Regions from separate parts of the Mesobacillus sp. QJM3NY_10 genome, predicted to be linked through region 1. Evidence: predicted binding sites of a transcription regulator. Region 1 holds the regulator's gene; each other region holds the start of a gene.
The links. The regulator Rex, encoded in region 1, represses fermentation and respiration genes when NADH is low (regulators of the CRP and FNR family bind a similar motif). The targets are predictions, from matches to a motif close to TTGTGAAATATTTCACAA.

Region 1 (9,924 bases):
AAAGCAGTTTTTGCAGCTGTCACTGAACAGAATCCTAGACCTGCTGAGCTTGCATTATTAGGGATGGATAAAGAGGCTGTTAACCTTCATACATTCGTTCCTAACTATATCCGCCTGGCAGAGGCAGAGGCCAATTGGCTAAAAGCGCAAGAGACTAAAAAATAAGTGGGAAGAGAAGATGAATAAAACGATAACGTTCCGGAATATGACGGTTGATGATTTGGATCAAGTGATGGAGGTTGAGGTTAATTCCTTTACCATTCCATGGAGCAGGGAAGCTTTTTTCAATGAATTGACGAAGAATCAGTTTGCTCAGTATCTGATTGTGGAAGTGGATCAAAAGGTAGTTGGTTACTGTGGAGTGTGGATCATCATTGATGAAGCACATATCACAAATATTGCTTTGCTTCCGGAATACAGGGGAATGAAGCTGGGTGAGGCGCTTATGGGCAAGGTAATGGAACTGGCTCGTGAACTGGGCGCATTAAGGGTGACGCTCGAAGTCAGGGTGAGCAATGAAAGGGCCCAAAACCTTTATCGCAAGTTTGGTTTCGAAGAAGGAGCTATTAGAAAACAATATTATACAGACAATATGGAAGACGCTTTAGTAATGTGGGTGAATTTATAATGACAAAAGATCAATTAATAATGGGAATAGAGACGAGCTGTGATGAGACGGCTATAGCGATTGTGAAAAATGGACGGGAAATCCTTGCGAATGTAGTCGCCTCTCAGATTGAGAGCCATAAGCGTTTCGGAGGGGTAGTTCCGGAGATTGCATCAAGGCACCATGTTGAACAGATCACGCTTGTGTTAGAGGAAGCATTGGCCCAGGCAAATGTGGATGTTAAGGACCTGGATGCTATTGCAGTTACAGAAGGACCAGGCTTGGTTGGGGCGTTATTGATTGGCGTTAACGCAGCCAAAGCATTGGCGTTTGCGAATGGTATTCCACTCATTGGTGTCCATCATATTGCCGGCCATATCTATGCGAACCGACTTGTAACGGAGATGAACTTCCCGCTGCTTTCACTTGTCGTGTCCGGCGGGCATACTGAGCTCGTCTATATGAAGGAACACGGTCATTTCGAGGTGATTGGTGAGACACGGGATGACGCAGCAGGCGAAGCCTATGACAAGGTAGCAAGGACGTTGCACCTTCCATATCCGGGCGGTCCGCATATCGACAGGCTGGCTCATGAAGGAAAGGCAACAATCGACCTGCCACGTGCATGGCTTGAGGAAGGCTCCTATGATTTCAGCTTCAGTGGGTTGAAGTCGGCTGTGATCAACGTTGTGCATAACGCACAGCAGCGTGGAGAGGAAATCGTACCTGAAGAGCTTGCAGCTAGCTTCCAGGAGAGTGTTATTGATGTACTTGTCACAAAAACTCAAAGAGCTGTGAAAGAATACGGAGTAAAACAAGTACTGCTTGCTGGAGGAGTTGCGGCGAATAAAGGGTTGAGGGAGAAATTATCCACAGAGTTTGCAGATTCAGATGTGGAAATTGTCATTCCTCCGTTGTCTTTATGCACAGACAATGCTGCCATGATTGCCGCGGCAGGGAGTGTTTTTTATGAAAAAGGCCAACGGGCCGATTTAACCTTGAATGGAAATCCTGGTCTGGAGATAACTATCCACAACGAAAGTCGTACGTAAAAAATTTGTTGTCAGACTCTTCTGTGGATATGTTGATGTTTTAAGAACAAAACTGTGTACAATGTGGATAAAACGAGCTGATTTTGTGGATAATGTGGAAAAGTCTCTGGATAAGCCATAAATCAGTCTTTACTATGTGAATAACTATGTGAACAAAAAGTCCCGGTTTTCAACTCGGGACTTTTTTTGTGGATTTTTGCATACTTTAAAAGAGTTTTTTCTAAAAAGCGCCCCTTTTACAAGGGGAAAATTGATTATGAGACAACACTATCTGGGGCAGATCACTTTTTAAAGCGAAAATCCAAGTTTTATAGCGAAAAACTTAATTATATAGCGAAAATCCAAGTTTTATAGCGAAAACAAAAATTATATAGCGAAAATCACATTTTTATAGCGAATTGGAAATTCCAATCGTTTTTTTCCAATTAGTTTTGTGAAATTTAGCATGGGCTCTATTAAAGAGTTTATGTACAAAATAAAAAACCGGGCAACTTCATGCCCGGTTTTCACTCACTAAGCCAGTTCTGTCCACTCTTCCATCAGTTCGTCGAGTTTCTCTTTGGCGGCTTCGATTTTACTATTGATTTCTCCTGCTTTTTCATGATCCTGGAAGACTTCGGGATCACAAAGCAGTTCTTCGTATTCAGCTACTTCTAATTCCAGCTGTTCAATCTTCGTTTCAACTTCTTCCATGCGGCGTTTGCGCTGGCGTTCGAGTTTTTTCGCTTCTTTGTCCTGCTGGTAGGAGGTCTTGTCCTGCTTTGAGTTGTCCACAGCACTTCCTGAAGCTTTGGCGGCCTGCTCGGCCAGTGCCCTCAGCTCTTCCTGCTCAAGCTTTTTCTCGACGTAATAATCGTAATCACCAAGGTATTCAGTTGAGCCACCACGGTCTAGCTCGAGGACCTTTGTGGCAATCCTGTTGATAAAATAACGGTCATGTGAGACGAACAGGATGGTGCCTGGGTAATCAATCAGGGCATTCTCGAGCACTTCCTTGCTATCCAGGTCGAGATGGTTTGTCGGCTCGTCCAAAATTAAGAAGTTCGAGTTTTGCAGCATAAGCTTGGCCAGTGCCAGACGAGCTTTTTCGCCGCCGCTTAGGGTGGAAACGATTTTTAGGACATCGTCACCTGAAAAAAGAAAATTCCCCAGCACGGTACGAATGTCTTTTTCTGATTTAAGGGGGTATTCATCCCAAAGTTCGTTCAAAACCTTTTTATTCGAGCTGAGCTCTGCTTGTTCCTGGTCATAATAGCCGATCGAAACATTTGAACCGTATTGAATATTTCCAGTTATTGAAGGCAGTTTTTCAACGATTGTTTTTAATAAAGTCGATTTTCCGACGCCATTTGGCCCAACGAGTGCTGTGCTGTCGCCACGCGAAAGGTTGAATGTGATATTTTCAGATACGACCTCATTCTGGTAGCCGACAGCAAGTGTATCCACCTTCAGGACATCATTTCCGCTCTGGCGTTCAATTTGGAAGCTGAACGAAGCCGATTTTTCATCGCCTTTGGGCCTGTCCATCCGGTCTATTTTATCAAGCTGCTTCCGACGGCTCTGGGCACGCTTAGTTGTTGATGCCCTCGCCAGATTCCGCTGAATAAAGTCCTGCAGCTTGTTGATCTCATCCTGCTGCTTCTCAAATAGTTTCAGATCACGTTCGTAATTCGCGGCTTTCTGCTCTAAATACGAGCTGTAATTGCCAGGGAACTTCGTCAACTGATGGCGGGAGATTTCGTATACCTGGTTCACGACCTTATCCAGGAAGTAACGGTCGTGTGAAACAATCAGGATAGCGCCGTCATAACCCTGTAAATACTGCTCAAGCCAGGATAGCGTATCGATGTCAAGGTGGTTCGTCGGTTCATCGAGAATCAAAATATCCGGGCGAGTCAATAATAGCTTCGCCAATGCGAGTCTAGTTTTCTGTCCCCCGCTTAAAGTGGATATTTTTGTGGAATAATCAAAAGAATGGAAGTTCAGGCCGTGAAGGACAGAACGGATATCGGCTTCATATTGGTAGCCGCCTTTTTCCTTGAACTGCACCTGAAGAAGGTCATACTCTTTCATGACTCTTTCGTATTCAGTCTCATTTGACAGAATGGCGGGATCCGACATCTTTTCTTCCAGCCGGCGCAAGTCTTTTTCCATGCTGTGCAGATGGTCAAAAACGGCTAGCATTTCATCCCAGATGCTTTTCTCGGATTCAAGCCCGGTATTTTGCGCGAGATAGCCGATCATCGTCCCTTTTGGGCGAATGATCTCGCCGCCGTCATGAGATTCGTACCCGGCGAGGATTTTCAGCAGGGTCGATTTTCCTGCCCCGTTCCGGCCGACAAGCGCTACTCGGTCATTGGTCTGTATTTCAAACTTTATATTCGATAAAATAAGATCAGCAGCAAAATATTTTGATAGCTGATTCACCTGTAATAAAATCATTATTTTCACCTCTATTGCCTTAGAGATAGTGTAACCCAATAATATAGGCACGGCAATATGTGCGAACTGCTATAGGTGGTAAGGTGTAAAAAATTCCCTGTGTATTGTGAACACTGAAACAAAGTTCACACACAAGTTTTATAAAATAGTGTATTATTTGGTAGAAAGGAGCTTTAACATGGCAGAATTTACGCATTTTAATGAAGAGGGAAGAGCGAAGATGGTCGATGTCAGTGAAAAGCCGGAGACGGTCCGTACGGCAGTCGCCCATTCAAGCATAACCGTGAACGAAGATATATATAGTAGAATCACTGAAAATAAGATGAAAAAAGGGGATGTACTGGCTGTCGCGCAGGTAGCAGGCATCATGGCGGCAAAAAAGACATCCGAAATCATCCCGATGTGCCACCCAATTCCTTTGACAGGCATTGACCTTTCGTTCGATTGGGAGCAAAATGGTAATGACTATATTTTAAATATCGCCGCAGCTGTAAAAACAAAAGGGAATACAGGTGTGGAAATGGAAGCGTTAACAGCAGCTTCAGCATGTGCGCTGACTGTTTATGATATGTGCAAGGCCGTTGATAAGGGCATGGTGATTGGCAAGACATATCTGGTCGAAAAAACCGGCGGTAAAAACGGTGATTTCAAGAGAGAAGAAAAGTTGAGATAGAAATAACGGACAGGGTGGAGGATGGAGAATGACGAATGATGCTATGAAGATTCCGCAGGCAACCGCAAAACGTTTGCCACTGTATTACCGGTTCTTATTGAACTTGCATTCTTCAGGGAAGCAAAGGGTGTCATCCGCGGAATTAAGTGAAGCGGTAAAGGTGGATTCAGCAACAATCCGAAGAGATTTTTCCTACTTTGGGGCTTTAGGTAAAAAGGGATATGGCTATAATGTGAATTACCTGCTAACCTTTTTCCGTAAGACATTGGACCAGGATGAGCTGACGAAAGTTGCCCTGATCGGTGTCGGAAACCTGGGAACAGCATTAATGAACTACAATTTTTCAAAGAATAATAATACGAAAATCAAGATAGCTTTCGATGTTGACGCAGGAAAGGTCGGCACGAAAATCGGCGAAGTCTCAATATATCACATGGATGATCTTGACAAGGTTGTCGTCGAGGAAGGGATCCAGGTAGCTATCCTGACGGTTCCTTCAGCCGTAGCACAGCCGATCACAGACCGATTGGTACAGGCGAATATCAAGGGAATCCTGAACTTCACGCCGGCGAGGCTGAATGTGCCGCCGTCGATCAGGATCCATCACATTGATTTGGCGGTTGAGCTGCAGTCATTGATTTATTTCTTAAAACATTATCCAACAGATACTGAAACAACTGAATCAGTCGAATAAAAAATAGCTCCTTCATGAAGGAGCTATTTTTTCTGTACATTCTTCAGTTTGAAATGGAACATAATCATCCTGATGCCGGACCCGAAGTCGAACGTGGCAAGAGCTACAAGCAAATAGCTAAAGAATCCCCAGCCTGTCTCGTTTACATTCTGGATGGCGAAATAGGTGAATAAGCTGCCTAACAAGATGTAGACAATGCCTGAAAATAAAGGCGATTGCTTCATAACTTAAAATCCCCCAATAAAGCTTTGTATTTTCTCTGCTTCTTTTATCATTCTCTCAATGTCTTCCCTAAATACGGATTGAAGCAGGACAACCATTGTATTCATTGTAACGTGGGCAATGATTGGCACGATGATCCGCTTTGTTTTTACATAAAGGAAGGCAAAGGTGAAGCCCATCGCTGAGTATAGGATCACGTGCTCCGGCTCCATATGGGCAAGCGCAAAAATGACAGAGCTGATTAGTGCGGAAAAGAAGAAATTCATTTTCTTATGCAGGCTGCCGAAAATGATTTTACGGAAGACGATTTCTTCTAATATAGGGCCGATAATCGAGCTAACCAAAATGATAACTGGGAACATTTCAATCAATTTAATGATTTCCTGTGTATTCTCCGAGCCCATTTCAATACCAATCATGTTTTCGATGCTAGCCGCGATTGATTGGGCGAACAGAGCAAGGAATACACCTGCGAATGCCCAGGCAGCAGAGCTTGCAGGTGATGAAGCATCACGCAGGTCAGTCTCTGTTCTGCGTTCTTTCCTTAGAAGCAGAAGCACAATCACAAGTGTGAGAGAAAAGCTGATCACGAGCCAGTATGGAATCGAGAGTGTCTCCATTTCCTTAAGGCTTTTTCCCATTGCAGCTCCGATAAAGGCAACAATCGGAATGCCGATCAGGCTTGAAAGCTGCATGACAATATAGGCAATAATGACGTACCAGTATTCCTTTTTCAATATGATAATCTCCTTCTATTCGGATCGGTCTATGTGTATGCCATAAAAGCTATTATAAGAATGCTATCTATCCATTTTACTAGTAATCATCAGGAAAGTTCAAATATCAGGGTGTCTTATGAATGTTTTGGTCAAAATTCCTTTGAACAGGCATACTCTTTAAGGTGGCCTTTTTTGGCCAGGCTGCCTGCAAAACCGCGAAATATAGTACTTGCTGTCGAAGGGAGAGAAGTTAGATTCATCTGCTAACTTTTATAAAAAAAGTTAGGCTTCACGCTTGCAAAAAAAATAGAGATTCATTATTATATAAATTGTGTTAGCACTCTATTGAGGAGAGTGCTAATAAAAAATTCTACATATAATTTGAGGAGGTTGTTTCACTTGATCAAGCCACTAGGAGATCGCATTATTATCGAGCTTGTTGAGTCTGAAGAAAAAACTGCAAGCGGTATCGTTTTACCCGACACAGCGAAAGAAAAACCTCAAGAAGGTAAAGTCGTAGCTGTTGGAACTGGCCGTGTTCTAGAGAACGGCGAGCGCGTTGCTCTTGAAGTTGCAGTCGGAGACCGCATTATCTTCTCAAAATACGCAGGCACAGAAGTAAAGTATCAGGCAACTGAGTACCTGATCCTACGTGAAAACGACATTCTAGCAGTAGTGCAATAATCACTGCGATTATAGACAGAACGTTATAAATTTAAATTCTGAGGAGGTCTTTCTACAATGGCTAAAGAAATTAAGTTCAGTGAAGAAGCACGCCGCGCGATGCTTCGCGGGGTTGATTCTCTTGCAAACGCAGTAAAAGTAACTCTTGGACCAAAGGGACGCAACGTGGTTCTTGAGAAGAAATTCGGTTCACCTCTTATCACTAACGATGGTGTAACAATCGCGAAAGAAATCGAACTTGAAGATGCATTCGAAAACATGGGTGCTAAGCTTGTTGCTGAAGTAGCAAGCAAGACGAACGACGTTGCTGGTGACGGTACGACTACAGCAACAGTTCTTGCTCAAGCGATGATCCGTGAAGGTCTTAAGAACGTAACCGCCGGCGCTAACCCAATGGGCATCCGCAAAGGTATGGAAAAGGCTGTTGTTACAGCTGTTGAAGAGCTGAAGGCTATTTCAAAGCCAATCGAAGGAAAAGCTTCTATCGCACAAGTTGCGGCGATCTCTGCTGCTGACGAAGAAGTTGGCCAATTGATTGCAGAAGCAATGGAGCGCGTTGGCAACGACGGCGTTATCACAATCGAAGAATCTAAAGGCTTCACTACAGAATTGGATGTTGTTGAAGGTATGCAGTTCGACCGCGGATATGCATCTCCTTACATGGTAACGGATTCTGACAAAATGGAAGCTGTTCTTGAAAATCCATATATCTTGATCACTGACAAGAAGATCGGCAACATCCAGGAAATCCTTCCTGTCCTTGAGCAAGTTGTACAGCAAGGCAAGCCATTATTGATCGTTGCTGAAGATGTTGAAGGTGAAGCACTTGCTACATTAGTAGTCAACAAGCTTCGCGGAACATTCAACGCAGTAGCTGTTAAGGCTCCTGGCTTTGGTGACCGCCGTAAGGCTATGCTTGAAGACATCGCTGCATTGACTGGCGGTGAAGTGATCACTGAAGAACTTGGCCGTGAACTTAAGTCTGCTACAATCACTTCTTTGGGACGCGCTTCTAAAGTTGTTGTTACAAAAGAAAACACAACAGTCGTTGAAGGTGCTGGAGACAGCGCTCAAATCGAAAGCCGCGTAAACCAAATCCGCGTTCAAATGGAAGAAACAACTTCTGAATTTGACCGTGAAAAATTACAAGAGCGTCTTGCTAAACTAGCTGGCGGTGTTGCAGTCATCAAGGTTGGTGCTGCTACTGAAACTGAATTAAAAGAACGCAAGCTTCGCATTGAAGATGCCCTTAACTCAACTCGCGCTGCAGTTGAAGAAGGAATCGTATCAGGCGGTGGCGTAGCGCTTCTTAACGTATACAACAAAGTGGCTGGAATCCAGGCTGAAGGCGACGAAGCTACTGGCGTAAACATCGTTCTTCGCGCAATGGAAGAACCAGTTCGTCAAATCGCTCACAACGCTGGCCTTGAAGGTTCAGTCATCGTTGAGCGCCTGAAGCGCGAAGAAGTCGGCACAGGCTTCAACGCTGCAACTGGCGAGTGGGTAAACATGATCGAATCCGGTATCGTGGACCCAACTAAAGTGACTCGTTATGCACTTCAAAACGCAGCATCCGTATCTGCAATGTTCTTGACTACTGAAGCAGTAGTTGCTGACATTCCAGAAGAAGGCGGCGGCATGCCTGACATGAGCGGCATGGGCGGCATGGGCGGCATGATGTAATGACCGCTAAAACCCCTGATAAATAAGGGTTTTAAAGTGATTTGCTAACAAAATGATAACATCAGGTATATAAAAGAGGCTTCTCATTAGTTGATTAAACTTTTGAGAAGCCTTTTCTTTTGCTTACTATTAAAAGGTGATGCAATATACATTATCAATTTTGGACACTCTCGACTTTTAAAATAAATATAATACACCTCCTCCCAATAGAGTGAACCCTATTGGGGAATGCTACACTCAAACGAAGCATTTTGTGGCATAAAAGGGGTATTTAATTTCTTTTTCTTTATTGAAAATGAATAAGTTTCTGTCGAGTAAAGAAAATAGAAAGGATAATTTTATAATGTGTTTTTTAAGGAGAGACAAAAATGACTTCTATAAAAAAATTAACGCCTTCAGAAATTACAAGTTTGTGGAACTCATATTTAACCAACACAATGGCTTTTTGGGTTACTAAATATTTTATTGCGAAGACGCAAGATGAAGAGTTACGTACCATTCTTGAATATGCGGAAGAAATTGCGAAGATTGAAGTTGCTAAGTCAAAGGAATTTTTGGAAGAGGCAGGCCAACCACTTCCACAAAAGTTTGATGAAAATGATGTAGATTTACATGCTCCAGCTATTTGTACGGATAATTTCACAGCTCTTATTAAATACCAATTAGCTCAAGCTGCTCAAATAGTTTATTCATTGTCTTTAAGTACCTCAACCCGTAAAGACATCCGTGCATTTTATCAGGAATGTATGAAAAATTCGATGGAGCTGTACAATCGTTTATCTGATTTCATCATAAAAAAAGGACTTCACCATCCTGAAGTACATATTCCCACTCCTGATCACGCAGAAAAAGTCAGTCACCAACGTTTTTTGGCTGGCTGGTTTGGTGAACGCCGTCCTATCAATTCTGCTGAGATCACTCAGCTCGTTTTTAATTTTAAAGCTACGGAATTACATAAAACATTTATGAAAAGTTTTGCTCTGGCTACACCCTCAAAACAACTAAAGAAACATTTTGAGCGTGGAGTAGATATTCTTCAAAAACATTTAGAGATTTTTCAGTCAATACTTACTTAAAACGATTTACCGAAACTGCCTACTTGGGAGAGTGAGATCGTGGATGTTAAGGTATCTCCATTTACAGATCGA
Region 2 (9,924 bases), 1.1 Mb from region 1:
AAGCAGATTCGAATTCTGCGGCACATGTATCGACCATTTTATAAACAGGTGTGATTCCCTTCTTTTTTCGCAGCTCCCTGACCGCGTTCTCACCAACCTTCCACTCTCTTGCCAGGTAGGAATCACTGAACCCCTTTTCTTTCAGGTACCTTAATTCTGAAGCTGAAATACTTTCTATTTCACGCCCTTCGATATCCTTCTCAATGTCGGTCAAAGACTTGAATTTATGGAGAAAGAATAAATCTATTTTTGTTTTTTCATGGAGAGACTTAATTTGCTCACCCCGACGCAGCAGTTCAAGCAAAGCAAAAACCCGCTGATCTGTCTGTTTTTCTGCCAAAGTATATAGCTGTTCGACTGTATATTCTTCAAATGCCGGCAGTCGTAAATCCAGAGTTTTTATGTTCAGTGAACGGACGGCTTTGATAAAGGCGCGTTCGAAGCTTCGATCTATTGCCATCGCTTCCCCTGTCGCCTTCATTTGCGTACCAAGCGTCCTGTCGATGTGCGGAAATTGCTCAAACGGCCATTTCGGTATTTTCACCACTACATAGTCGAGCGATGGCTCATAGCTGGCAAAGGTAGTGCCTGTTACAGGGTTTATGATCTCGGCAAGATTGTATCCGACTGCCAGCTTTGCCGCCATCCGTGCGATTGGGTATCCTGTCGCTTTTGATGCGAGCGCTGAAGATCTGCTGACCCTCGGGTTGACCTCGATTAAATAGTAATTTTTACTCTTTGGATCGAGAGCAAACTGGATGTTGCAGCCTCCAACGATCCCTAGCGCTGAAATGATTTTAACAGCGGATGTCCTTAGCATCTGGTATTCTCGATCTGTCAGCGTTTGTGAGGGAGCTACTACTATTGAATCGCCTGTATGGATGCCAACTGGATCAATATTCTCCATGTTGCAGATGGCGATACAAGTACCCGCAGCATCACGCATCATTTCATATTCGATTTCTTTAAAGCCTGCGATGCTTCTTTCGAGCAGGCATTGCTTTATCGGACTCTCACTTAAACCGCCCGAAACTAGAGAAATCAATTCTTCCATCGTTTCAGCTATCCCGCCGCCTGTGCCTCCCAGTGTGTAAGCTGGCCTTACAATCAGCGGAAACCCAATCTTCTCAGCAAAAGCGACTGCCTCTTCAGCTATTTGAACAATTTCACTTTCCGGCACAGGTTCATTCAATTCATGCATCAAGCTGCGGAAGGCTTCCCTGTCTTCGCCTTGCTTAATACTTGCAACTGAGGTTCCCAGCACTTTTATATTGTATTTTTCGAGAATTCCTTCTTCACTTAGCTTAAAGACTAGATTCAATCCTGCCTGGCCGCCAAGAGTCCCTAAAATACCATCAGGCTTTTCACGCTGGATCACTTTTTCTACACCTTCTGTTGTCATCGGTTCAAAATAGACTGCATCGGCGAATACATGGTCTGTCATGACGGTTGCCGGGTTATTGTTTACAAGGATGACCCGATAGCCTTCTTCTTTCAAGGCGATGCACGCCTGTGTCCCTGCATAATCAAATTCAGCGGCCTGACCGATGATAATCGGGCCAGAGCCAATTACTAATATTGATTTAATCTTTGTATCCTTAGGCATAGCTGACTTCTCTCCGCTTTCTGTATTTGACTGTATTAATGAAATCTTCAAATATAAATACACTGTCTTCGGGGCCGGGGCTTGCTTCTGGGTGGAATTGGACAGTCATCAGCGGCCACTTTTCATGGTAAAGGCCTTCGATGGACTGATCATTTTTGTTGAAGAAACGGATCTTCAAACCAGTGCTGCTGATACTGTTTTGATTAACAGCATAGCTGTGATTTTGCGAGGACATGAATACCCGATTGCTATTCACATCGTATACAGGCTGGTTGGCGCCTCGATGGCCGAACAGCATTTTTTGTGTATCCCCTCCAAGCGCCAGCGCTGCCAGCTGGTGCCCGAGGCAAATCCCCAATACCGGATAATGCTCGATTACTTTCCTGATTTCATGAAGCTGCCCAAATAAATCCTTCGGATCACCTGGGCCATTAGATAAAAGCACCCCATCAGGCCTCAATGCAGTAATTTGTTCAAAGCTATAATTGTAAGGAACAATTGTCACCAGACAATTTTGTTTGACCAGATAGTCAGCAATCGATTTCTTAAAACCGTAATCAATCAACACAATATGGGTGACACCAAAGCCGATAGATTCTGGTGCCTTCGATGATACCTCCTGCACCTTGAGACCATTAAAACTGTCACAGCGTGATTCACAAACTGGTTCGCGCGATAAAAGTGCTGGCATCGTCCCGTTCTGACGGATGCATTTTACGAGCTCACGAGTATCAACATGCTCGAGTACAGGTATTTCCCATTTCTCCAGATACTCTGTAAATGAGTGCTGGGCTTCATAGTGATAAGCTACTTTGGCAGCTTCTAAAACGATTACGGCTGCAACATGCGGCTTCTTGCTTTCAAAATCCTTATCATTGATGCCATAGTTTCCGATCAGCGGGTATGTGAAAACAATGATTTGATTCTTGTATGAAGGATCAGTCAGTACCTCTTGATAACCTGTCATTCCTGTAAAAAATACAATCTCACCGGCAATGCCCTCTTCAGCTAGCGATCCTTGCAAGAGCCCCTGAAATGTCTTGCCGTCAGCCAGATGCAGATATCCTTTCATCAGACACTCCTCCAAACGTATATTTATTTATATTATTTTATTTTTATACATAAAATCTTAAAAAAATTTACCGCTATAATGCTGTTACCTTAGATTTATTTAAAGTTCCTTTTAGTAAAGAGACAGCCTTCTCTATCTCCTCTGCTGTAACATTCAGCGGTGGAAGAAGACGAACTACCTTTTCACCTGCCGGCAACGCAATAAGTCCTGATTTTCTCATCTCAGCTAATATTGGCTGTGCAGCAACAGTCAGTTCAATTCCAGCCATCAATCCCAGTCCCCTGATTTCTTTCACCACTTCCAAACAGCCGAGGTCCTTGTGCAGCAACTCAAACAGTAGTCTACTTTTATCCGATGCCTCTTTTAAGAATTCATCGTTAAAAATGATTTCCATAACAGCGACCGCTGCTGCCGTACTGATCGGATTTCCGCCGAATGTCGATCCATGGCTGCCCGGACCAAAAAACTCCGCCAGTTCCTCTTTGCCGATGGCAGCTCCGATTGGAAGACCATTACCAAGCCCTTTTGCAACGGTTATGATATCAGGCTCAATCCCAAAATGCTGAAATGCAAATGGCTTCCCTGTCCGCCCAATCCCGGTCTGGATTTCATCGATAATTAGCAGGACGCCGTTTTCAGCACATAACTTTGCAGCTTCTTTTATAAATTCGGTTGATACGACATGGATACCGCCTTCCCCCTGGACAACTTCAATCATTACCGCAGCTGTATCAGGATCAATTTCATTTTTTAAAGCTTCCAGGTCATTGAATGGCAGGTGGATAAATGTTTCAAGCATGCTTCCAAACCCTTGCTTGATTTTTTCTTGTCCAGTCGCAGCCATCCCGGCGAAAGTCCTGCCGTGAAAGGATTGCAGGAACGTGATGGTTTTGGTGCGGCCAGTAGCTTTCCTTGCCAGTTTAATAGCTGCTTCGTTTGCTTCAGCGCCACTATTGGCAAAAAATACACACCCAAGTCCTGATCCCTCTGCCAGCTTTTTCGCTGCTTCTTCCTGGATGCTTTGCGGAAATAGATTCGATACATGCCAGAATAAATCCAGTTGCTCCTTGACTGCATGTTCCACTGCTTCAGGGCGATGTCCCAAATTGCAGACACCGATGCCTGAAGTAAAATCAAGGTATTGTTGTCCGTCCTTTCCATATATGATCGACCCTGCTGCTTTTTCAGGTTCAATTTCCCATCGTTGATAGGTCGGGAATAAATGACTCATCAAAACACCTCTTCTTTTGCGGCAATCGCTGTTCCGTGCCAGCAGTTATTTTTATAGAATTGCTTTTTGCCAGATATGATCATGACAATGTCTACTCCTGCCGCTGTAGCTGACAATGCGGATTTCACCTTTGGAACCATTCCTCCATAGATGCTTCCTTCAGAAATATAGCTTTCTATTTGGCTATCAGTGATTTCGCCCATCAACTCACCATCTATCAGGATTCCGTCAACATTGGTTACGAATGCACAGCGTTCCGCCTTCAAGGCCTTCGCTATCGATGCAGCAGCATAATCGCCATTTATATTAAGCTTGCTGCCATCCTCGGCAATGCCGATTGGCGTAACCACTGGAATATAGCCATTATGAACCGCCAGCATAATCAGGTCAGTGTTTACATGAGTGATGGTTCCTACGTATCCCAAGCTCTGCTTATCAATAAAATCCGCCTGGAGACAAAGCCCGTCGCTGCCATTGATACCAAGAGCATTGAAACCCTGCTTCATCAGCATGCTGCATAGCTGACGATTGGTTTGGCCGGACAGTACCATTTCAACAATTCCCATCGTCTTTTCACACGTCACTCTAAGACCATTTTTGAAATTCGCCGGGATTTCATATAAATTTAGCATCGAATTGATTGCTGGTCCGCCCCCGTGAACGATGACGGGAGAAAAACCATCCTTCATCAATTCTTTAAGACTATTGAAGAAATTGTCATTAAGCTCCTCTAACACACTTCCGCCGCATTTAATGACCACTGTTTCCAATGGAATCCGCCCCTTTATGTCCGATAGCTTGCATTTATTTTCACATAATCATAGGAAAGATCGCAGCCCCAGGCCATTCCTTTCCCTTCACCCACATGGAGGTCAACGAAGATTTCGACCTTGTCATTCAACAGATACTCCCTCGCCTGATCTTCATCAAAAGCAACGGGTGTACCATTTTTAAGCATCGTAATTTCTCCAAGTGAGATATCGACTGTTTTTGGATCTACTGATGCCTGACTTTGACCGATTGCACCAATGATCCTTCCCCAGTTGGCATCGGCTCCGTAGACTGCTGTTTTGACAAGATTGGATCCGGCAATCTGTTTACCTATCACTCGAGCCTCTTCATCAGACATTGCTCCTGCTACGGATATCTCAATTAATTTAGTTGCTCCCTCTCCATCCTTTGCGATCTGTTTAGCTAGACTTGCACAGCTTTCTTTTAACAGTTCTACAAAAACTGGCCAATCTGGATGGTCCGGATTCAATAACTTATTTCCGGCACTTCCATTAGCCATCACCAGGACCATATCGTTCGTTGATGTATCTCCATCTACTGTAATTTGATTGAAGGTTGTGTTTGTTACATCTTTTAGCGCGGCAGTCAGGTGTTCACTAGAGATATTTGCATCTGTTGTTAAAAACCCGAGCATCGTGGCCATATTTGGGTGAATCATCCCTGAACCCTTAGCTGATCCGCCCATACTCACTGTTATCCCGTCAATCTCGGCAGAATAACAGCAGCTTTTCATTACCGTATCCGTTGTCAGGATAGCCGTTTGGAAATCCTTTGCATCATCAGCTGATTTGCCGATGGCCAGATTGCATATTCCAGATTCGATTTTTTCCATTTGCATAAATTCACCAATGACACCCGTTGAAGCTACTGCAACATGATGTTCTGGAATCCCCATTTTTGCTGCAGCCAATGAGCGCATTTTCAAGGCATCCTGATATCCTTGTTCTCCAGTACAAGCATTCGCACATGCACTGTTGACGACGATTGCCTGGAGGACCTTTTCCTTTGCAATACTTTGCTGTGTTACCACCAAAGGCGCTGCCTGAAAGTGACTCGTCGTATATACAGCAGCACAGCTTGCCGGCTTCTCGCTTACGATCATCCCTAAATCAAGCTTTGTATAACGCAGCCCCGCATGCACACCACCGCACCGAAATCCTTTTGGCGTTAAAATGCTTCCATCTGGGACACTTTTTATTAACTGCTTTTCGGTCATTGCTTGATACATATTTTCCTCCTTTATGGATACAGGGGAATCATTTTTAGTCCTGCTGTTTCCTCTAATCCAAACATGATATTGGCGTTTTGCACCGCCTGCCCTGCGGCACCTTTCATTAAATTATCGATAACCGACACAATCGTAAGCCTTCCTGTCCTTCTGTCCCTATGCAACCCAATATCACAATAATTCGATCCCTTGACCTCTTTGACTGACGGGAACACCCCATTATTCCTTACTCTTACAAATGGATGCCCATCATATGCTCCCTTATATAAATCTAGCAGCCTTGAAGTATTCAAATCTTCTTTTAACTGCACGTATATTGTGGCCATGATTCCCCTGGTAACGGGTATTAAATGTGTGCTGAAGGTTATCTTTACCTCTTCGCCATTCCAAAGGCTAAGCTGCTGTTCGATTTCCGGGATATGCTGGTGCTCATTCACTTTATAAATTTTGAAATTTTCATTCAACTCTGCGTATAGCGTGCCCATTGACGGAGACCTGCCAGCACCGGACACACCTGATTTAGCGTCGATTATGATACTATTCTTCTCAATCAACTTCTCTGTCAGCACCGGTGCCAGCCCGAGGAGTGCTGCAGTCGGATAGCAGCCTGGATTGGCCAGCAGATTCGCATTCGTAATCTGCTTCCTGTTCCATTCACTAAGCCCGTATACTGCTTCATTTAGAATAGAGGTATCGACCGATTCATGCTTATACCATGCTTCATATGCTGATGCGTCTTTCAATCTCAGGTCACCTGATAGATCAATAACTTTTATGCCTTTTTTAAAAAATGATTCAACAAGCTTACCGGAAACTCTTGAAGGGGTTGCCAGGAACACAATATCTGATTCCTCGGCTATTTTATCAGTGTCAATCTTGGTGAGGACCTTATCAAAAATTCCTGTTAAATGGGGATATTCTTCGGAAACAGGTTTTTCATCTCTTGTTGTGTGGATTGAATGAATACTGATATATGGATGATTTGCCAGGATACGAATCAATTCTCCCCCACCATATCCAGTGGTACCAATGATCGCTGCCTTCACTTGAAACCTCCTTTCAACTTATGTATAAATAAACAAATTATTTTATATTTATAAATAAATTTCTTTTTATTATAAAAACAATGGGAAGAAAACGCAATAGATTTATTAACAATATGTGAACAATTCACAATTTTATTGCTGGCTTTGTATGCTTTACAATATAATTATATTATTATCAGATACGGAAGGGAGTATCATTCTCCCGTAATAAGGTGGTATTCATATGTTGACTGCAACAACGTTGTCACCAAATTTGAATAAGCTTTTTGCAAAGGTCCACAGAATTAAAAGCATTGACAAAGGACGCTTCCTTTTTGAAGAAGGCAATACCGCAGATGAGCTGTACATTATTCAGAGCGGGAAATTTCAGATCAGCAAAATGGTACCAGATGGACGCGAGTTAACAATCAGAATGTGTTCAGCCGGCGAACTGGTTGGAGAGTTATCATTGTTCAGCCCAGCATCCCAGCATATCTTGAATGCCCGCGCTTCAGAAAGTGGGACGGTGGCAGTGATTCAAAAGGATAAGCTCGAATCCGAAATTGAAAAGGATAGCGGGTTGGCACTAGAACTCGTTAAGTGGCTTTCCCTGCAGCACCGCAAATCGCAAACAAGGTTCAGGGACCTTGTCCTACATGGTAAAAAAGGTGCTTTGTACTCAACCCTCATCCGGATGGTGAACAGTTACGGAGTAAAAACAGAAGATGGCTTGAAGATTGATGTATCGCTGACGAACCAGGAGCTCGCAAACTTTTGTGGGACCTCACGAGAAGTCGTGAACAGATTATTGAGCGACTTGAGGAAGAGTAACATCATATCCATTGATAAAGGATACATTACCGTCCATGCCCTCCATCGGCTAAAGAGAGAAATAGATTGTGAAAATTGTCCTGTTGAAATATGCAATATAGAATAGCAAAAGCCGCCAGTTCATCACTGGCGGCTTTACTTATAGGCTGGCTTCGCATTGATAATCATTACAGGACTGCAAACAGCATGATGATAAAAAACAGCACTGCGTTCACGATTTCGTATATCCCTACCTTCATGAAAGAAAGCGGTTTGCCATAAAATGCTACAGCTCTGATCAAGCTTGGTACTGCGGCAACAGCGACTATGACTTCTCCAGCTGCGAGCCACAGAACAGGGACCAAAAGGTGGTAGGTCCAGGAAATCCATTTGAATTGGCTGTTCTTCTTTTCGCGAATCATTGTTTTCACGTAAAATGTGCTTCCGGTGAAAAATAGAATACTGGAAGCAAAAACAAGGATTGCATTTTCATTGATTTCCCCACTTGGCAGAAAGCTGCTGGCCAAACCGGCAATAGAAAACACAACGATGGCACTTAGATCATTCAATAGCGCCCGGTCTCTATTTTTAGCAGAGAAGTATGCATTGAGCATAAAAAACGGAATCATCGCAAGTCCGAACGTTACGATTGTTGGTGTCGTGAACAATGGAACCATTAAGAACACAAGAGCCGGTATCATATAAATAAGCACCCATTTACGATAAAATGAGATTTTCTTTTTCTTGAACATCAATAGAAGCGGATATGTTCCTAAATATAATAATAACCATCCGATAAAAAACGGGATATGCTGCCAGACTATTTCACTTGCCGCTGCTCCAAGCCAGAAAGGGATGTTCAACATCGCCCAGGCCCCATGTTGTTTTGGCATAAATAACTTCATGAATGAACACTCCCTTTTGTTTCTTATCTTAAATATAAAGCAGGCAAATTGTTTAATAAGTGAAACACATCACATTTTCACGTGTGTAAATGCGGTTGACACCGAACTGTCAAAAAAGAAATGCGTAAGCGCCTTAGTCAGCCCTGAAAAGCGCTTGATTTTATAAAAAGAAAAAAGAAGAGACTGGATTTAGCCTCTTCTTTCGAATTGCAGTTTTAAAAAGATTTTTTTTATATATAAGTGCGGTTTTAATAAATAATAAATTTCCTTCGTGAATGCCAGACTCAATAGGAACAGGAATACAACTATAAAATGCACCTTTGAGAGAATGGATACGTCCGTGACCAGGCTCATATCTGGCTGCAGTTGGGCAAGGCTGATGAGCCATCTAAACAGCAGTACGGGTTCGTACGCTATGCTGCTCGACAACACGATGGCAATGCCCGTTGCTGTGCTGGCAACCATAAGTGTTTTCACGACGACAAGCAGAAACCTTCCTGCCTTCGAACATGTTCCTTCTTCTCTTGATGCATCGTATTGCCAAACGAGTCCCATCGCCACTATTGCCGCAACCGAATATGGATATACAATCCATAAAAAGATTTGTAGCATTTCCATCGCTCTCACCTCACACATATCTCACAACATGAATCCCATTTAACATTCTAACCGGGTAAGTATGAAGTGACAGTGACAAAAGTCGCCGTATATGTCTAAAATAAGAACTTTTTCTTGGTAACCCTTTAATGACTAAAGGAAATCACCTAGTGTGTACTGCTGATGTACTCTAAAATCCAGTTGACTCCATCATCAATTTCAAATACAGGGAGAGACGAACCCTTTAACATGTTTGCCAACTCCGCATTTCGGCATAAAACCACCTGGATATTTTGCAGCTTTTCCACTAGCTCCAGATCGCTCTCATCACGCAGGATGACAGCCTTAGGATAGGGCTCATTCTTATAACCTTCTATCAAGATTACATCAGGCTTGAAGAAGGATAGCATGTCTATTTCTTCAGATAAGGACCATTTATCATTTTCAGCATGAATAACCATCCGGCCTCCCCCTTCTACAAGAGAGACAGATGCTCCTGCCTTTATATGCCTGTCGGAATCCTTGTCCTCGACAACTTCCGGCCTCCCGCCATGCCCATGGTGTTTGACTGTCGCAACCTTCAGACCTTTCGCAGCCAGCTGCTGGATCAATGTTAGGCTAAGCGTCGTTTTGCCGCTGTTTTGGTACCCTGCAACCT
Region 3 (9,924 bases), 810 kb from region 1:
CAAAGATTGGTTCATCCAGGACTGGCGCCGGCCTGGATTTACCGTCGAGCTTGGCTTCGGAATAAACCCGCTGCCACTGTCCCAATTCGAAGAAATCTATGAAGAAGCCCTGGGGATCTTCCTTGCAGGACTTTATCTATGAAAATGCAGATCACCTGAAAAGGTGGTCTTTTTCTATATATAGTTTTGGATTTATCTGGTAAAATTAGTCGTGTAAGGGGGGAGTTAGTTGACTTATTCAGGAGAAATGTCCAAGAATATTTTGTATCCAATCCTTTTCATAAGTGCGTTCATCCTGCCTAATTTTAACTGGTTCTGGTTCATATATATTCCATTCACTTTAGTTGTGCTGGTGATTATTTTACATCAAGTCCAATTAACGGTTACCTCAGACCAGCTTGACTATAAAATTAAACTCTTTAAATTTACGATTTACCGCAAGCTGCTGACACCGGAGAAAATCAAAAAAATCAAGTTCGGCCGGATTGGCTGGGCGACGAAAAATGCTGTGGTGAAGGTAAGAAGAGGATTCAATTTCGGTGTCGCACACTTTTACAGTGAACAGCTAATCCTGGAGCTTGAAGAATTCGCTTTAGCTAATAATATTGAGGTTCAAAAAACGAAGGATTATTTGCTGCTGGAAAAATACTATTCTCATAACTAAAAGCTGTTTAAGCATTGATTGCTGCTTTTCGTATAAAGCTCCTTTGCCGTGTATCAGCAAGGCTTCGGGGCTCTTTAATGTCTGCTCCTTACTGAAGCAGACATTAAACTCGTAAAAGTCCAGCAGCCGATTTTTACTTTTGGTTGAGAAAGCAACAAAGTTTACGAAAAGAGCCTAACTAACAAAAGCATCGGACAAGGGCCCGATGCTTTTATCATGTTTATTTTTCAAAAATGCTGTTGGAAAGAAGTCGGAACAGATAATCGGTATGATCGCGGAAACCAGCTTCGAGGCCGATCATTGTAACGTCCTTATCCTGTTCTTTCACGATGACTGCCTTGCCCTGTGCTTCACCATTGTTTTTCCAGTGACCGGCTACGAAGAATTCGGAGTTATCGTCAAATGTTGCGGATACCTCATCGTTATCGGTATTTTCATACCAGACAGGGCGATAAACAAAACCGAGATCGTCCTCGCCATATCCTCCCGTCACACCTTCGCCGCTGTAATCAACCTTTGCAATGCCGTTGCTGCTGTAGCCTGCAACGACAATATCGTCATCTGTTAGTCCCAATGTCTTTGTTGCGAGGGATGCGCCAGCACCGACTGCGATATACTTGCCGCCATTATTTAAAAATTCTTCTACCTTCGCTTTGAAACTATCAAACTGAGCTGGATTTTGGAACCCGAACTCTTTATTGCCCACGCGTGACTGATTTTTGGCAATCAAGCCTTCAGTGCCGCTGTAAACGAATACGTCAAAACTGGAAAGGCCTTGTTCTGCAACGTCTGCAGGAGCTACTTCAGTAACGGCGAAGCCAAGTCGTTTAAGTGCGAGTTTTGTACCAGAGTGCGACTGAGCCTTATTCATGCCGCCATCCTTCAAGATTGCGACCTTCAAGTCCCCGACCTCAACCGCATCTGCCGGAACCTTAGTTGATTCAATATGCAGTCCGGATTGCTTTACTGCTGCTGAAATCACGTTCGCAGCGGCTTCTGTGTAAAAATTGCCTTCAGAATCGCGTTTTACAGTAACGCCTTGTTGAAGAAGTGTATTCACTAGATTTACAGCTTTCACGGAACTGTTTGGAATCAAGAATGGTCCTTTGCCGCTGACAGAACCCTGCCCCTGAACCTGGTTCACTTTTGTCGCTGTCACATCAAATTCGCTTTGAACCGCAATTGCCTCGAAGCCCCAGAGCTCTGGCAGGCTCCATGCTGAAATATCATACATCGCATCAACATCTTCTGTAATGTCTTCGCCATCCCACAGCATCGTATTTACAAGTCCGGCTTTTGCCTGGTCCATTTTCACGATATACGTTCCTTTAGGATAAGACTTGCCTTCAGCTGTGAAGGCCTTAGAAGCCTGGATGACTTCAATATCATTTTTCTGAAGATGGCTGACTGCCTTCTGTGTCACAGTTGGATCTTCAGGATCAACAGGAAGCACATAGGCAGTCGGGAAGAAGCCTTCTTCATGGAATGGATGATCAAAATTGATGCCACGCTTGAACATCTCAATTTGGTCATTGATCATGTCCTGCTTGTTATCTGTAGCATTTTTCAATGCGCCCATGATGGCATCATACATCCAGCGAACGCCGTCTAGATCATTCGTAGGCGCTTCAAGCGTGTGCCCATATGCTCCGTGGTACATTGCATACATTGGGGTGAAGATTGGCGGATAATCATCCCAGCCTTCCGCGTCATCACGTTGAGGAATATAAGTACCTTCCATACTCTTATACAGGTTTCCTGTGTAATTTCCCTGGTTGGACATGATTTCGGTTTCCATCGCTTCGGCCTGGTCCATAGCCCATTTTTCATATAAATCGTATTCATAATTTGGATTATGTGGAACTGTACAAGGTTCAATGAGACCCTGCTTGTTCGGAGCATAATTTTTTACATAGCCATGTGTATCAAGGAAGACCATCGGATTCCATTCTTTGATCAGTGCGACAGTTTCCTGAGTTTCTGGCTGTGACTGGGTGATGAAGTCACGATTCAAATCGATTCCTTCTCCGTTGAAGCGTGTAGCATCGATACGGCCATCAGGATTCTGGACAACATTGAAGACCAGGATATTACTTTCCAGAATTTCCATCGTGGTTTCGTCATTTTCAAGTGCAAAGCGCTCGATCAGCTGCATGACTGCATCACTGCCGATAAACTCGGTGCCGTGAATAGAGCCATTGATCATGATTGGCACCTTGAAGTCAGGGTTGTTTTCAATCCAGTCCTGTGCTTTGCCAGGGTTTTTGAACATTTGTTTTCTTAAAGCTTGAATCTTCCCGAACTTGCCCTGAGTGTCAGGTGCAGCAATCGTAACGACATAAAGGGGTTGGCCTGTTGATGATTGGCCTTTTACTTCGACCTTCACACGATTGGATTGCTTTTCGATTTGTTCGAGCTTGTCGCCGATTTCCGAGAACTTCATAAAATCATAGTTTTCGCTGTTGAACAAGCTGCCGTCTTTTTCTTCGTATGCATTTACATAATTCCATTTTAAAGACTCAGCGAGCGCCGGAGTCCATGGTGAGGATGCCAGCAAACTTGCAGCTACTACACCAGAGATAATTTTTTTATGTTTCATTTATGTATTCCTCCAAGTTTAGGGTTTGTATATTTATTCATAATAAGTATTAAAAATTATTTCGGCAATCGGACAATATTCCTAAATATTAGTCCTGGTAGCATAAGTCTTGATTATGCTGGAGTTTAGAGTTGTTGGGAAATAAATCAGAATGAGGATATAGGAAGATAGTCACCAGGCAGAGGCAAAATAAAAAACAGGGCTGGAGGCCCTGTTTTATTGCGGCTGCATTGTTCGGTTGCGACGCTTGCGGTTCCACTTTCTTGCTTTATATTTCTGTTCAAGGTCAGCGACAGGTTTTGCTACAAGTGCGTTCTTGAATTCAACAGGTATCTGCTTTACTGAAAAAACAACGGTATTGACAGCTTTCTTTTTCTTTTCAAAATCAGTCATCAGTTTCTGCTGTTTAAACTTTAGTGAATCGGTCTCTTCTTTGATGGCATTCGTTTTGTTCTGTACACGTGTTGCAGTCTCTTGAAGACTATCAATCGTTGGCTTGGCATCTTTATATGTTTTAAAAACAACATACCCAAGATAACCCAGGGCTGCCACGATAACAGCGATACTTATATAGACAATGATCATGAATCCAGCCTCCTTTTACATTAATTCCATTACAAGTACAATACCCAATTAAAGCTTTAACATAACTGCTATTCCAAAGAAAGGTGGAAATTGCTAATTTTGAAGTATTTGTGAAATAGTACACAAACTCTATATAAAATGTGACGAACTTCACAAACAGGAGATTTAAATCACAATACAATTTAAACATAGAGGAAATATCATTAATGAAAACTCCGTATCTGAAGTTCTAACAATAGGAGGACAAACGAGATGAAAAAGAAATTGGTCATGATAGGAAACGGAATGGCAGGAGTAAGGACAATCGAAGAATTGCTTAAACTTCAGCCAGATCGATATGAAATCACTATTTTTGGGAATGAGCCACATCCTAACTACAATAGAATTATGTTGTCCACTGTCCTGCAGGGAGATAAGTCAATCGAAGACATCATCATGAATGATTGGGAATGGTACAAGAGTAATGGAATTAAGCTTTACTCAGGTGAAGCAGTTGTAGAGATTGACAAGCAAAACAAACAAGTCATTTCAGATAATGGGCGTAAGGTAGATTATGATGAACTGATTATCGCGACAGGATCGAGCTCATTTATCCTCCCGGTGCCTGGCTCTGATAAAAAGGGAGTAGTCGGGTTTCGTGATATCCATGATTGTGAAATGATGATCAAAGATTCCAGGCAGTTTAAAAAGGCAGCTGTAATCGGAGGTGGCCTTTTAGGTCTCGAAGCAGCAAGAGGATTGCTGAATTTGGGCATGGAAGTCGATGTTGTCCATTTAATGCCGCACCTGATGGAAAGGCAGCTTGATGAAACAGCTTCTGACATGCTGAGAAAAGAGCTGGAAAACCAAGGCATGAATTTCTTGCTTGAAAAACAGACCGCGGAAATTTTAGGAGGCGAGAGAGTAACCGGACTTAGATTCTCTGATGGCTCCGAAATCCAGGCAGACCTTGTTGTCATGGCTGTCGGCATCCGCCCAAATGTCCAACTGGCCAAAGATAGCGGCATTTTTGTCAACAGAGGGATTGTCGTCAATGATTACATGGAGACAGATGTCCAGAATATTTATGCCGTTGGGGAATGTGCTGAACATAGAGAAATCGTCTATGGCCTTGTCGCACCGCTGTATGAACAGGGAAAAGTTCTTGCAGCGAACCTGGCCGGTATCCCAACGAATCCTTATGAAGGAACGATTTGCGGCACCCAGTTGAAGGTTTCAGGCTGTGACTTGTTCTCTGCAGGTGAAATCGGTGATGACGAAGGAACAAAATCGATCAAAGTCCACAATGAGTTTGACGGAATCTATAAAAAAATAGTCATTCGTGACAACCGAATTGCCGGGATTGTGCTTTATGGTGACACCAAGGACAGCAACCGCCTGTTCAGGATGCTGACGAAAAGAGAAGACATCAGCGGTATGACCAGCGTATCGATTTTAGAAGCAAGCGGATGCTGCGGCGGCGGTGGAGAAGCAGGCGATGTAGCGGCGATGGCCGATGACGAGCTTGTTTGCGGCTGCAATGGTGTCACAAAAGGAACGATAGTGGACGCGATTCGTACTAATGAGTTGACCACTGTTGATGAAGTGGGTGGCTGCACAAATGCCGGCCGTTCTTGCGGAAGATGTAAATCGCTTATATCCGATATCCTCGCATATACGCTTGGCGACCAGTATGATACTTCTACGAAAAAAGCAGGGATCTGCGGCTGTACAACTTTAAGCAAAGACGAAATTGTGGCTGAAATCAGGGCAAAAGGCCTGACGAATGTCAGGGAAGTCATGAATGTTCTCGGCTGGTCCCAGGAGGAAGGATGTTCAAAATGCCGTCCGGCGATCAACTATTACCTTGGTATGGTCCATTATGACGGCTATATAGATGAACGTGATTCAAGGCTGGTCAACGAGAAAATGCATGCCAATATCCAGAAGGATGGAACATATTCTGTTGTTCCAAGAATGTATGGCGGCGTGACGACTGCTGCAGATTTGAAGAAAATTGCTGAAGTTGCCGAGAAGTATGAAGTTCCACTTGTTAAGCTGACTGGCGGACAAAGGATTGGCTTGTTCGGTGTCAACAAAGAGGATCTTCCTGCAATGTGGGAAGAGCTGGGGATGCCTTCTGGATATGCGTACGGGAAGACACTACGTACTGTAAAAACCTGCGTTGGTGAAAAGTTCTGCCGTTTTGGCACACAGGATTCAATGGGACTTGGAATCGAGCTCGAGAAAAAGTTTGAGAGACTCGATACACCACATAAGGTGAAGATGGGAGTTTCTGCTTGCCCAAGGAACTGTGCGGAGTCCGGAATCAAGGATATTGGCTTTGTCGGAGTCGATGGCGGCTGGGAAATCTATATCGGCGGGAATGGCGGAACTGACCTGAGGGCTGCCGACCTGCTTGATACCGTTAAAACCAAAAAAGAGGCAATGGAAATAACAGGAGCATACCTCCAATACTACCGTGAAACAGCTGCATATCTTGAAAGGACAGCACCTTGGCTTGAAAGGATGGGACTTGATCATATCAAAGAAGTCCTCGCCGATGAGAATATGAGAAAGCAGTTGAACGAAAGACTGGATAAGACTTTGGAACGGTATAACGAGCCATGGCAGGAAGCAATCTCTGATAACGAAATTAAAGAAAAATACTATCAAGTCCGCAGCGTAACAGTCAAATAGGGAGGATGGATGAAGATGCAAATGACAAAAGTGAGAATCAAAGTGGCTGATTATGATTCCCTGCCTGCTGGGGCAGGGCAGGCAATTACAGTAAATGGCGAGAACATCGTCTTGTTCCGGATATCCAATGGAGATGTCAAAGCGGTTGAAAATCGCAGTCCCCACAGAAAAGGCGGGACCCTTACCGATGCGCTCGTAAGCGGGAAGTTTATCTACTGTCCAGTCTACGACCTGAAGATATCGCTGGAAGACGGGAAAGTACAGGCACCAGATACAGGAGAAGTAAAAACGTATCATGTTGAAGTAATCGAAAATGAAGTGTATATAACAATATGACTTAAGAGGGGGAACCTCCCTCAATGAAAGGCGGAAGCGCCTTGGTCAGAACCGACAAGCGCTGGAGGGCCGACCGGTGAAGTCGTTCTTTGACTTCATTGGGCGGACTGAAGCGACTCGAGGGGCTAGGCGCTGGAGCTGGACACTAATTCAATTGTGAAAAGATTATACTTTATTCAGCATTGAAAGGGCGGGAACACAATGGAAAAAGGAAGAGCATTTTTAGTCGGAGCCGGGCCTGGAGACGTACAGCTGATAACAGTTAAGGGGATGGAAGCTATTAAAAAGGCGCAAGTCATACTTTATGACAGGCTTGCCAATCCTAAACTGCTGGATTATGCTCCTTCAGACTGCGAGCTGATCTACTGCGGCAAGCTTCCGGACCGGCACGTCCTTCGCCAGGAAATGATCAACGACCTTTTGGTTGAAAAAGTGCTTGAAGGAAAAATCGTTGTCCGTCTCAAGGGCGGCGATCCTGGTGTGTTTGGGCGTGTAGGCGAAGAAGCTGCAGCGCTGGCCGAAAATGGCCTTTCTTTTGACATTGTACCGGGAATCACTTCGGGAATATCTGCCCCACTATATGCAGGAATTCCCGTCACTCACCGCGAATTTGGCGAATCTTTCGCGGTTGTGACTGCCCATGATAAATCTGAAAATGGACAGCCAAAACTGGATTGGAAAGGGCTTGCCACCGGCATTGACACAATTGCCTTTTACATGGGGATTTCAAATCTTCCTTATATCAGTGAAAATTTAATCAAACATGGAAAACCGGCGGACACACCGGTGATCCTCATCCAATGGGGAACCTTCTCCAGGCAGCAGACTTTGGAAGGAACTCTGTCCAATATTGCCGCAAAGGCGAAGGAAGTGAATTTTACCAATCCTGCCATCACCCTTGTAGGAGATATCGTTTCACTTCGGAAGAAGTTGAACTGGTTTGAAAAGAAACCACTGTTTGGTAAACAAATATTACTTGCCCGAACAGGAACTGATGAGAGTGAACTGGCGAAGGAATTGATGGATCAGGGAGCAGACGTGATTGAATTCCCAAAATGGAAAAAGGTTTCCGTGCCTGTAGACCAGGCGCTGGTTAATAGAATTTCAGAATATGAACAGATTCTTTTTACATCTCCTGAAGGTGTCAGGGAATTCTTTGAGATCATATTTACTGAAGGGACCGACATCAGAAAGGTGAAAGCAAACTTTTACGGCTGTTCTTCAAGGTCGGTAAAGGCATTAAATGAAAAGGGATTTGCTGCAGAATTGGAAGGAGAAATGCCGCTGACTGGCAAGCTGTTAATTATAGGTGACAGCGATTTTTCACAGGATTATCCACATGCTGAAATGTTCATAACGTCCAGAAAGGTCATCGACGAACAATTCACACCGATTTTTAAAAGGGTTCTTGAGGAAGCTTCTGTTAATACAATTGTTTTGCCAAGCAGCAGCTCTGTAAAGACAATTATTGGAGAAGGAATCCTTAAGGAAATCATTCCGCAGCAGCTCCTGAAAACATCCAAGGTTGTTTGTATGGGAGTTAGGACAGCGGAAACTGCAGTGGAATACGGTATATGTCCGAATGAGATTTTAGAAGCACCCGATAAAACCGCTGTGATCGATTGTTTGGCCAGAAAAGAATCTGAATTGACATTCGTATAAAAGATTTGTTTTTAAAGGAGAGAAAGAGATGGAAGCGACTGTCTTCATCAGCCATGGAAGCAGAAGTGAGCAAGGAAACAAGGTGTTTGTATCATTCATCGAGAAGGTGATTTCAACAGGGAAGAGTACAAAGGCTTCCTATGGGTTTCTTGAAAATGCCCGGCCAACCATCTTTGAAGCGGTTGAAGCATGCATTTTAAAGGGAACGTCATCAGTAACCGTCGTTCCAGTATTGCTGCTTCCGGGTATCCATGCAAACGTGGATATACCAGCAGAGCTGGAAAGGGTCAGACAGAAGTACCCGGAAATAGAGATATTCTATGGCCAGCCGATTGGTGTGAATGAAACGATACTGGAAATCGTCCTGGACCGTCTGAAGGAAAAAGGCTTTTCAGGTATGAATTCAGAGACCATCCTGCTCGTCGGGCATGGCAGCAGAGATCCCCTGGCAGCGGAGGAATTTGAGAAGCTGGCAGTGCGGGTTCGGGAGGATGTTCAATCCAAAGTTGATGCGGCCTATATTACAACACAGCCATTCTATGGAGAAAAGTTACAGGCAAGCGACTCGCCCTCAAAGATTTACATATTGCCATTTCTCCTGTATACGGGCGGTTTTACTGCTAAAATGGAGGAAACTGTTAAAGATATAATGATTCAATACCCGGAGAAAGAGATTGTCCTGTGCGAACCAGTCGGCTTCGATGACCGTCTTGGCGAGCTGCTTCTGCAAAGAGTTGATGAAGCAAAAGCAAGGTGACTTCACTAATAAAATTGTGAATATCGCCAATAAAGTTGTGAACTCCGCCAATAAAATAATATTTTCGCCAATAAAGTTGTGAACTTCGTCAATAAATTTTTATTTTCGCCAATAAAAATGTGAACTCAGCCAATAAAATATAATTCGCAGTCAACATCGCCAATAAATGGAGAGTGGAAGCATGTTATACCATATAAATGTACGGATACGGGATCGGAATGTCGTAGTGATTGGCGGGGGCAAAGTCGCTCAACGTAAAGTCTATGGCTTGCTGGATGCTGGAGCGAAAGTGAAGGTAGTGAGTCCGGAATTAACAAGCGAATTGCTGCGGCTATCCGAAACAGGCAAGATTTTCTGGCGGTCTGAGCCATATGCGAGAGAAGATCTTGAAGGAGCTTTGCTCATCGTTGCCGCCACTAATGACCGAGAGACGAATCTGGCAGTTAAAAGGGATGCTGCCCCCTATCAATTGGTTAATCTAGCGGATGATCCGGAAGAATCAGACTTCCAGGTTCCATCCGTGATGAAAAGAGGCAAATTGACGGTTGCCGTCTCGACATCTGGAGCGAGCCCGGTACTGGCTAAAAAGATTTGCACCCAGCTGGAGCAGTTGTTTGATGAACAATATGAGAGATATCTAGA

Region 2: the regulator Rex is predicted to act here: its motif matches at 8,727-8,744, upstream of AC0VX7_RS06880 (YwiC-like family protein).
Region 3: the regulator Rex is predicted to act here: its motif matches at 3,957-3,974, upstream of nirB (nitrite reductase large subunit NirB).

The regions. Positions count from the first base shown of each region.
Region 1 is NZ_CM149675.1:250,953-260,876, forward strand. It holds gene tsaB (tRNA (adenosine(37)-N6)-threonylcarbamoyltransferase complex dimerization subunit type 1 TsaB) at 1-165, shown strand, start outside; gene rimI (ribosomal protein S18-alanine N-acetyltransferase) at 179-628, shown strand; gene tsaD (tRNA (adenosine(37)-N6)-threonylcarbamoyltransferase complex transferase subunit TsaD) at 628-1,659, shown strand; gene AC0VX7_RS01405 (ABC-F family ATP-binding cassette domain-containing protein) at 2,173-4,101, opposite strand; gene moaC (cyclic pyranopterin monophosphate synthase MoaC) at 4,280-4,774, shown strand; gene AC0VX7_RS01415 (redox-sensing transcriptional repressor Rex) at 4,803-5,468, shown strand; gene AC0VX7_RS01420 (YdiK family protein) at 5,492-5,692, opposite strand; gene AC0VX7_RS01425 (CPBP family intramembrane glutamic endopeptidase) at 5,696-6,427, opposite strand; gene groES (co-chaperone GroES) at 6,809-7,093, shown strand; gene groL (chaperonin GroEL) at 7,151-8,776, shown strand; partial or broken gene AC0VX7_RS01440 (DUF3231 family protein) at 9,145-9,924, shown strand, end outside.
Region 2 is NZ_CM149675.1:1,376,054-1,385,977, reverse strand. It holds gene AC0VX7_RS06915 (carbamoyl phosphate synthase large subunit) at 1-1,606, opposite strand, end outside; gene AC0VX7_RS06910 (carbamoyl phosphate synthase small subunit) at 1,599-2,678, opposite strand; gene AC0VX7_RS06905 (acetylornithine transaminase) at 2,752-3,909, opposite strand; gene argB (acetylglutamate kinase) at 3,909-4,670, opposite strand; gene argJ (bifunctional ornithine acetyltransferase/N-acetylglutamate synthase) at 4,694-5,929, opposite strand; gene argC (N-acetyl-gamma-glutamyl-phosphate reductase) at 5,941-6,975, opposite strand; gene AC0VX7_RS06885 (Crp/Fnr family transcriptional regulator) at 7,199-7,891, shown strand; gene AC0VX7_RS06880 (YwiC-like family protein) at 7,953-8,669, opposite strand; gene AC0VX7_RS06875 (respiratory nitrate reductase subunit gamma) at 8,859-9,287, opposite strand; gene mobB (molybdopterin-guanine dinucleotide biosynthesis protein B) at 9,434-9,924, opposite strand, start outside.
Region 3 is NZ_CM149675.1:1,061,090-1,071,013, forward strand. It holds gene AC0VX7_RS05340 (M14 family zinc carboxypeptidase) at 1-142, shown strand, start outside; gene AC0VX7_RS05345 (hypothetical protein) at 230-664, shown strand; gene AC0VX7_RS05350 (M14 family zinc carboxypeptidase) at 885-3,263, opposite strand; gene AC0VX7_RS05355 (DUF948 domain-containing protein) at 3,480-3,848, opposite strand; gene nirB (nitrite reductase large subunit NirB) at 4,101-6,527, shown strand; gene AC0VX7_RS05365 (nitrite reductase (NAD(P)H) small subunit) at 6,543-6,863, shown strand; gene cobA (uroporphyrinogen-III C-methyltransferase) at 7,065-8,525, shown strand; gene AC0VX7_RS05375 (sirohydrochlorin chelatase) at 8,554-9,282, shown strand; gene AC0VX7_RS05380 (precorrin-2 dehydrogenase/sirohydrochlorin ferrochelatase family protein) at 9,464-9,924, shown strand, end outside.